Regions from separate parts of the Streptomyces sp. NPDC094034 genome, predicted to be linked through region 3. Evidence: riboswitches for the same ligand, from Rfam matches in the RefSeq annotation. Region 3 holds a riboswitch; each other region holds the start of a gene.
What was found. Region 3 has a riboswitch for cyclic di-AMP ahead of ABTZ59_RS30910 (C40 family peptidase). Riboswitches for the same ligand answer to the same signal wherever they lie in the genome.
Positions count from the first base shown of each region.

Region 1: another riboswitch for cyclic di-AMP. It lies ahead of ABTZ59_RS26435 (M23 family metallopeptidase); the one in region 3 lies ahead of ABTZ59_RS30910 (C40 family peptidase).
Region 2: another riboswitch for cyclic di-AMP. It lies ahead of ABTZ59_RS04695 (LysM peptidoglycan-binding domain-containing protein); the one in region 3 lies ahead of ABTZ59_RS30910 (C40 family peptidase).
Region 4: another riboswitch for cyclic di-AMP. It lies ahead of ABTZ59_RS27170 (transglycosylase family protein); the one in region 3 lies ahead of ABTZ59_RS30910 (C40 family peptidase).

Region 1 is NZ_JBEOUD010000034.1:27,049-29,243, forward strand. It holds gene ABTZ59_RS26435 (M23 family metallopeptidase) at 28-1,191, opposite strand; cyclic di-AMP (ydaO/yuaA leader) riboswitch at 1,196-1,360, opposite strand; gene ABTZ59_RS26440 (tyrosine-protein phosphatase) at 1,816-2,195, shown strand, end outside.
Region 2 is NZ_JBEOUD010000003.1:109,666-111,860, forward strand. It holds gene ABTZ59_RS04690 (SAM-dependent methyltransferase) at 1-53, shown strand, start outside; gene ABTZ59_RS04695 (LysM peptidoglycan-binding domain-containing protein) at 192-1,010, opposite strand; cyclic di-AMP (ydaO/yuaA leader) riboswitch at 1,015-1,169, opposite strand; gene ABTZ59_RS04700 (NAD-dependent epimerase/dehydratase family protein) at 1,973-2,195, opposite strand, start outside.
Region 3 is NZ_JBEOUD010000048.1:3,681-5,875, reverse strand. It holds gene ABTZ59_RS30915 (ATP-dependent DNA helicase) at 1-902, opposite strand, end outside; cyclic di-AMP (ydaO/yuaA leader) riboswitch at 1,196-1,359, shown strand; gene ABTZ59_RS30910 (C40 family peptidase) at 1,358-2,195, shown strand, end outside.
Region 4 is NZ_JBEOUD010000036.1:11,588-13,782, reverse strand. It holds gene ABTZ59_RS27175 (transglycosylase family protein) at 1-629, shown strand, start outside; cyclic di-AMP (ydaO/yuaA leader) riboswitch at 894-1,070, shown strand; gene ABTZ59_RS27170 (transglycosylase family protein) at 1,075-1,788, shown strand.

The DNA.
Region 1 (2,195 bases), on a different contig from region 3:
CGGATTGAGTTGACGTGATCCGGTGATTCAGACGTTCACGCCGTTCTGCCGGAGGTAGGCCACCGGGTCGACGTCCGAGCCGTATTCGGGGCCGGTACGGATCTCGAAGTGCAGGTGCGGTCCAGTGGAATTGCCGGTGGAACCGGAGAGTCCGATTTCCTGACCCGCGCTGACGCTCTCGCCGGCGGAGACCTCCAGGGACGACAGGTGACCGTACTGCGAGTACATGCCGTCGCTGTGCTGGATGACGATCTGGTTGCCGTACGCGCCACCCCAGCCGGCCGTCACGACCGTACCGTCGCTGACCGCCTTCACGGGGGTGCCCGAGGACGCCGAGAAGTCGACACCGGTGTGGTAGCCGCTGGACCAGCTGGAGCCGGCGGCGCCGTACGGCGTGGAGGTCGGTCCGTCGACCGGCGCGGTGAAGCCGGAACCGGTGCTCGGCTCCGCGGTGTCGGCGGCGGGGGCCTCCTCGGTGGCCGGGGCGGCGGGCTCCTCGGTCGAACCGCTCGACGAAGAGTCGGCGGACGAGGAGTCGGCGGACGAGGAGTCGGCGGAGTCGTCCGAGGGAGCGGAGGAGTCGTCCGAGGGAGCGGAGGAGTCGTCCGAGGGAGCGGAGGAGTCGTCCGAGGGAGCGGAGGAGTCGTCCGAGGGAGCGGCGGAGTCGTCCGAGGGAGTGGAGGAGTCGTCCGAGGGAGTGACGTCGGCGGACGGGGCGGAGTCGTCCGAGGAGTTGGAGGGTTCCGCCGGAGCCTCGGACGGCGCGCTCGCCGCGGCCCGCCCGCCGAGGGTCAGCTCCAGGCCGGGGTGGATCAGCGACGGGTTGTCGCCGACGGCCTCACGGTTGTCCCGATACAGCCGATGCCAGCCGCCCCGCACATGGTGGTCGGCGGCGATCGTGGAGAGACAGTCGCCGGAGACCACGGTGTAGGTCCTCGCGACCCTGGTGGCGGCCTGGATGGCGGTCTGCTTCGTCTCGGCCCGCTGCTGGGCGCCGGACAGATTCTCGGCTTGGAGCGCGGAGGCGGGGGCGGCCTGCGGAGCGGCGGCGGGGGCCGCCTTCTCCGCGGCGTGCGCGCCGGTGGCGCCGATGAGCGGAAGCGCGATTGCCGCGCCACCCGTGCCCGCGGCGATGAATCCGCGCGAGATCGAATTGGACTTGGGACGGCGGTGCTTACCCTTCGAGGGCATGGCGAATTCCTCTCCGGCGCCTGCGAGGTGAGCTGTCGGGTTCGGGCTGGAGCTGCCCGGCCGCGCATGGTGCGCGACTTCACCCCGAGCCGTCCGAACTTCCGGATCGGCGTTCTACCTGGGTCCCCCGCTCCTGCCACGCGTTGATGAGTGGATGCGAATTCCAAGCGGCGGCAGGATTCGGCGATCCGCTTGGATTGAGGCTGAAGGTAAGCGAGCCGGACGGCCGGAACAAGATGCTGTATTCGGGCGGTGGCACCCGTTTCGGATATCGCTCGGGATATTCGGTCACCCTGCGTGGATTCCGGTCTCCAATTACCTTACGGAGCAGCAATTCCCCCTCCCGACACCGCCACGCAACGTCACGGATATGATCCTGCTCACGGGCCGGATGCCATCTCCCCCGCGACCGGGGCAGGTTGTCCGGAATCACCCATTCCGGACAGATGCGCATGTGGGTGGTATTCATCCGCGATTCATCGGCGCGAGGTGTCCGAATAATGCGCTTCTGACCCCTCCGGAGCCGGGCCGATTGCCACAGGTTGCCTGAGGAACAAATGTCGTAGGGTCAGAGGTCGACATCGTCGGCGAGCCGCGCCGACGGCAGACACGGAGGAGCACGCCGTGACGCAGCAGCTGCCGCAGGTCCCGTCGACAGAGCCCGAGTTGTCCGGCGTGCGCAACTTCCGCGATGTGGGTGGACTGCCGACCACGGACGGCCGGCGGGTGGCCCACGGCAGGCTCTTCCGCAGCGGACATCTCGCCAACGCCACCCCGGCCGATGCCGCCTTCCTCTCCTCCCTCGGCCTGCACACGATCTTCGACTTCCGCAATGCCGCCGATCTGAAGCTCGACGGCGCGGACGTGGAGCTGCCCGGCGTACGCAATGTGAATCTGCCGCTCACCGACCCGGCGGACGGCGCCGAGTTCTGGCGGATGGTGCGGGACGGCGATCTCGACCAGCTGCGCTCGCTCCTCTCGGACGGCAGAGCGGCGACCCGGAT
Region 2 (2,195 bases), on a different contig from region 3:
AGAGCGGCGGATACGACAGCGGCATCTACGCCGCGGTCGGCCGCGTGCGCTGACCTTTCCGGCGGCCCGTCGCTCCGCCGGGATCGCGGAGCACGGGAACGAGGGAACGAACGAGCCCGGAACGCGGCAGGGCCGGACCAGCCCTGAGGGCTGTCCGGCCTGCCGCGAGCGGTGTGCGGTGTGCGGGCCTGTCAGTAGGGGCCGTTCACGTTGTCGATCGAACCGTAACGGTCGGCCGCGTAGTTGGACGCGGCGGTGATGTTGGCGACCGGGTCGTAGCTGTCCGTCGACGTACCGGGCACGTGGTAGGCCTCGAACGTGGGGTCGATGACCTGAAGGAGCCCCTTGGACGGGGTGCCGGCCGCGGCGTTGGAGTCCCAGTTGTTGATGGCCCACGGGTCGCCCGAGGACTCGCGCATGATGTTGCGGTGGATGCCCTCGTAGGAGCCGGGGATGCCGTTCGCCGCCATGACGTCCAGCGACTCCCGGATCCAGCCGTCCAGGTTGTCGGCGTACGTCGTCGTGGCGGTCTCGGTGGTCGCGGCGGCGGTGTCGGCCGAGGCGCTCTCGTCGGTGCTCTCCTCGGCCGCCGGCGCGGCCTCCTCGGCGGGGGCGGAGTCGGCGGCGGAGTCGGCGGGGGCCTCCGACGCGGACGCCGTTCCGAGCGTCAGCGTGAGACCGGGGTGGATCAGGCACGGGTCGCCGCCGATGACATCGCGGTTGTCCTCGTAGAGCTGCTGCCAGCCGCCGCTCAGGGAGAAGTCGTCGGCGATCTTGGACAGCGAGTCGCCCCAGACGACGGAGTAGGTCGTCGGGGTGTCCGTCTGGACGACGGCGGCCGGAGTCAGGGTCACCTTGGCGCTGGCGGCGGTGTGCGCTGCCGGGGCCGCCTGGGCGGTGGTGGCGGCCAGCAAGGGGAAGGCGAGTACGGCACCGCCCGTGCCCGCGGTGACGAGACCTCTGGCGACAGGGCTGTTCTTGGGACGACGGTGCTTAGCCTTTGAGGCCATGACGAATTCCTCTCCTGCGCCTGCGAGGTGAGCTGTCGGGTTCGGACTGGAGATGCCCGGCCGCATGGTGAATGCGGCTTAACCCCAAGCCGGTCCTGAGTACGGATCGGCGACTTACCTGGGTCCCCCGCTCCTGCCGGGCGTGGGTGGGTGTGTGTTTCCGGGCGGCGGCAGGATTCGGCGTTCCGTCCGGAGTAACGAGAACGTAAGCGAGGGCGCCCGAACGAAACAAGCCCTGAATTCACAACGGAATCCAATTCATGAATCCGACCCGAAATGATCTCGTTATCGGCCCGATACCGGGAAGCTCAACTCGCCTTCCACACAGGCGAAATGAACGAGAAGGCAGGCGGCGGGCCGGGCACTTACGTGACACACATCACGCGCATGACGGAAATGTCCAGGTCACAACGGGACACAGAGCGGAGAAAGTCGAGCGAACGACAAAGAATTGGACTTCAGGGAGAACTGAGATAAATCGCCCATAAAGGTGCGGGTGCGCGGCATCGGATCCGACCCGTGGACCCGACCTCCACAAGGGAGCCATACGCGCCGCTGACGCTCTCTCACATTCGAACAACCAGGGCCATGTGGCGGTTCTCCGACCGTCTTTCATCGAAGAGCGGATCACATTCGAAGAATTCCCTTTCCGCAAACGGCAGTTCACGACGGATGAAGGAGTGACGCCCACCTCGCGGTTTTCTGGCGATTGACCAACTCGGGCATTCTTCGGGCCCGTTCATCGCGTCGCCCGACGATGAACGGAAAGGCGATCAAGGAAAGATCAGGGGCTTCATCGGGGGCTTCATCGGGGCTTCGGAGAAGGCTCGGGGAGAGATATGACGTACCGGCCCGGAAACGTGCGACGGGTGGTGGCGCTGCCGGAGTCACCCTCCGGCAGCGCCACCACCCGTCGGTGGCCCGGCGCCCGATCGCCCGCTACCCGGGCGGCGGCGCGAAGCTCAGTCCGCCTCCGTGATCTCCTCCCGCCCCGCCGCGGTGAACCCGAGGAGCTCACGGCTGCGGGTGGTGTCGAACAGCGACGCGTGACCGTCGAGCGCGCCCCGGATCTCGCTGCTGGGGTGGTACGTCGCCAGCAGCTCCCGGGTGGGTTCCAGGGCCGCGCTGTCGGGCGCGGCCACGTTGACGACATGGTGGCCCGTGAGGTCCGCCGTCAGGGCGGCC
Region 3 (2,195 bases):
CCCACCAGCTCGCGTACGAGGGTGTACTGCGCGTGGTTGGTGTCCTGGTACTCGTCCACCAGGACATGCCGGAAGCGCCGCCGGTAGTGCTCGGCGACATCGGGGAACGCCTGGAGCAGATGGACGGTGGTCATGATGATGTCGTCGAAGTCCAGCGCGTTGGCCTCGCGCAGCCGCGCCTGGTACATCCGGTAGGCCTCGGCGAGCGTCTTCTCGAAGCCGTCGGTGGCCTGGTCGGCGAAGGTCTCCTCGTCGATCAGCTCGTTCTTCAGATTCGAGATCTTGGCGCTGAAGGACTTGGGCGGGTAGCGCTTGGGGTCGAGGTCCAGATCACGGCAGACCAGGGCCATCAGACGCTTGGAGTCGGCGGCGTCGTAGATGGAGAACGACGAGGTGAACCCGAGCCGCTTCGACTCGCGCCGCAGAATCCGCACGCAGGCGCTGTGGAACGTCATGACCCACATGGCGTTGGCGCGCGGGCCGACGAGCTGGCCGACGCGCTCCTTCATCTCGCCCGCGGCCTTGTTGGTGAACGTGATCGCCAGTATCTGACCGGGGTGGACACCGCGGTTGCCCAGCAGATACGCGATCCGGTGGGTCAGCACCCGGGTCTTGCCCGACCCGGCCCCGGCCACGATGAGCAGCGGCGAGCCGGTGTGCACAACGGCGGCACGCTGCTCCTCGTTCAGCCCTTCGAGCAGCGCGGCGGGGTCCACGACCGTGCGCGGGGCGCCGCCCCGGTGGTACGGGTCCCGCGCCGGAGGCGCGTCGTAGGCACCCTGGAAGAGGTCGTCCGGCACCTGCTCCGGTGCGTGCTCGGCGTCGTCCTCGGGCGGCGGTGGATGCTCGTCGCCGGAGGGCTGGAGGTCCGCCAGGAAACTGTCGTCAAAGAGGCTGCTCATCGCTTTCCGAGTCTAGGCCGCCGCACTGACACACCGCGCCCGCCTTCGGGATTCCCCGGCATTCCCCCGGCCGCTGTCACCCTCGCCGCACCCCCCGTCGCCCTCACCGCGGGCGGCACCTCGGTCACTCATCGTGGCGGAAAGGCGTCACCGACCCCCTTCGCACATCGCACGCGCAAATGGTCACGAAAATGTATCGGGCATTTCGGCCATCGTCCTTCACACCAGCACCACACTTTGGCTAGCGTGCTCGATCAGGCAGCCCGTACCCCCAACGGCGACCCACGCCAAGCGGGCAGCCCACGCCGAATTCGGACTTTCCCGAAGAAAGTTCGGAACCGGGGACCCACACTGCACAACCGGGGTGAATCGGGCCTTTCGCTCAAGGCCCGTAGGGCAGCCTTCCGTTCCGCCCGAACCCGACAGCTAACCCGGTAGGCGGTCCACGGAAGGAGATGCAGACCTTGGCGTCGCATCGCAAGCCGCGCAGTCTCAGCGGAGTACGTACCGCCTCTCCCGCCGTCGGGCTCACGACAGCCGCGCTCGCCTCGGTCACACTGCTCTCGACGCAGAGCGCGAGCGCCACGCCCGTCGAGCCGAAGCCGTCCATGGAAGAGGTACAGAAGAAGGTCGACGATCTGTATCGCCAGGCCGGAAGCGAGACACAGAAGTACAACAGGGCGAAAGAGGCCACGCAGAAGCAGAAGCGCGCGGTCGACCGCGTGCTCGACGAAGTCGCCAAGCGCGCGGACAAGCTGAATGAGGCCCGGCGTACGCTCGGCTCGTTCGCGGCCGCGCAGTACCGCGAAGGCGCGGTCACCCCGACCGCCGCCCTGCTCTTCGCGGACAGCCCCCAGGCGTTCTTCGAGCAGAAGCAGGTGACGGACCGGCTGACGGAGCGTCAGCGCGGAGTCCTCACCGACTACCAGACACAACAGGCCGCCGCCGCGAAGCAGCGGGCGCAGGCGTCGAAGGACCTGGAGTCGCTCACCGCCTCGCAGGCCGCGCTGCGCACCAGCAAGCAGAGCGTGCAGCAGAAGCTCGGCGCGGCGCGTGCGCTGCTGTCGAAGCTGACCACGGAGGAGAAGGCGCGGCTGGCCGCGCTGGAGCGCAAGAAGGAAGAGGAGGCCCGCCGCAAGGCGGAGGCGCGGGCCAAGGAGGAGGCCCGCGCGAAGGCGGAGGCCGAGCGCAAGCGCAAGGAACGCCAGGCCCAGAACAACCCGCCGACCGATACGAGCACGGGCTCAGGGACGGGCTCGGGCCAGAGCGGCACAGGCTCCGGTACGGATACCG
Region 4 (2,195 bases), on a different contig from region 3:
TGACGGAGGGCAGTCCCGCGCCGCGCGTGGATCCCGGTACGACGCCGGGGACGGCGACGGAGGCGACGCCGGAGAAGACATCTGAGGCGACTCCTGAGCCGTCCGGGACATCCGGGAAGGCCGGGTCCCCGTCGGACGGCTCCTCGGCCTCGCCGGACGCCTCGGCCTCCAACGGTGACGGTACGAAGGAGCCCGCTCCCGCCGAGTCCTCCGGCTCCGCCGGGTCCGCCGGGTCCGGTCAGGGCGCCGCCAAGGGCAAGCACCGCGGCGACGCGGCCCCGGACGACTCCGCACCGGGCAATTCGGGCGAAGAGCGTGAATCCGGCCGTCATGCCTCGCGCGGTGACGGATCGACACGTAACGCCAACGCCGCGGCGGATGGCGCGACGAGTGGTGCGACGGGCGGCCCGGCGGATGGTTCGGCGGGCGGCTCCGCGGGCGAAACGGAAGGCGCGGGCGCGCTGGATGGTGAGTACACCGTCCGCGCCGGTGACTGTCTTTGGCTCATCGCCGACGAGCGCGAGGTGCCCGGCGGGTGGTCCGCGATCTACGAGGCGAACAAGGACACCGTCGGCGCCGACCCTGACCTGATCTTCCCTGGCCAGACCCTTGATCTGGGCGTGAAGTAGAGGCAGTTAGAGGCCCTATGTCCACTTCTGCGAAAGTGAGACAAGGGTCTCTTCGCCGCAACTGGGGCCTTTTGCTCCGGCGGTTGGGTCGTTTCGTCTCTCACCTGCGTAAATGGGGTCATCCAAGGGGGAGGTAAGGGCGATTTTTCCTTGATGTTCTCCTTTGAACAATGGGCGGACCTGTGATTACGGTCTGAACCGCTCGCACCGCGGGCCCCGTCGACCGTCACGCCGAATCCTGCCGTCGGTCGGGGGGAGCAACCGACGCGTCATGCGCCGTAGGCAGGAGCGGGGGACCCAAAGGTTCGCGCCGGGCTCCGGCCGTCGACAGACGACCGAGGACCGGCTTGGGGTGAAGCCGTGTGCGACAGAGCACACGGCCGGGCAACTCACTTGGCCCGAACCCGACAGCTGACCTCGTAGGCGTCGGTGAGGGAGATGTTCCATGCTGCTGCGTTCCAGCAAGGGCAAGCACCGCCGCCCGTCGAAGGCCGTCCGCTATGCCACGCTCGCCGGGGTCACCGGCGCAGCCGTCGCCGCCCCGCTGATCGGTGCGACCTCGGCCTCCGCCGCGACCGCCGCAGAGTGGGACCAGGTCGCGCAGTGCGAGTCCGGAGGCAACTGGTCGATCAACACGGACAACGGCTTCTACGGCGGCCTCCAGTTCACGCCGTCCACCTGGGCCGCTTACGGCGGTACCGCGTATGCCGCCCGCGCCGACCAGGCCAGCAAGTCCCAGCAGATCGCCGTCGCCGAGAAGGTCCTCGCCGGCCAGGGCAAGGGCGCGTGGCCGAACTGCGGCGTGGGCCTGTCCAGGGCCGCGTACGACGGCGGCTCCGCCACCGAGAGCACCCAGCCCAGCCGGCCCACCCAGAAGAAGTCGCAGCCGACGCAGCGGCAGGCCCCCAAGCAGCAGGCGCAGCCGAAGCAGCAGGAGACCACGCGCGGCGCGGCCCAGCCGGCCTCGCGCGGCGAGAGCCGTCCCACCACGATCAAGAAGGGTGACGGCGAGTACAAGGTCAAGCCCGGTGACTCCCTCTCCAAGATCGCCAAGGCCGAGGACGTCGAGGGTGGCTGGCAGAAGCTGTACGACCTGAACAAGGACATCGTCAGCGACGCCGACGTGATCTACCCGGGCCAGCAGCTCCACCTGAGCTGACCCACCCGGCCTCGTCCGGGCCGTATCCGGAACCGGGACCGCTCTCCCCTCGGGACCGTCCCCAGCGGAGCCCCCGGGGACCGTCTCCACCGGAGTCTCCGGGGACCGTCCCCAGCGGAGCCCCCCCGGTCAGTCCCCACCGGAGCCCCTCGGGACCGTCCCCACCCGAGACCGCCCCGGCCCGGCGCGTAATCCCCCGTACGCGCCGGGCCGGGGTTTCGCCTGTGGCCCCCGCTCACCCGCGGACGCGGCTCCCGCTCACCCGCGGACCCGGCGCCACCCTCCCGCGTACCCGGCCCCCGCGGGCTCCGGCGTGGGGGAATCGGGCCCCATTCCGTCTTAGGTGGCGGGCACCGGCCGACCGATGACCCCGCGCCGGATAGTCTCGTGTCGCAAGGCCAATGAGA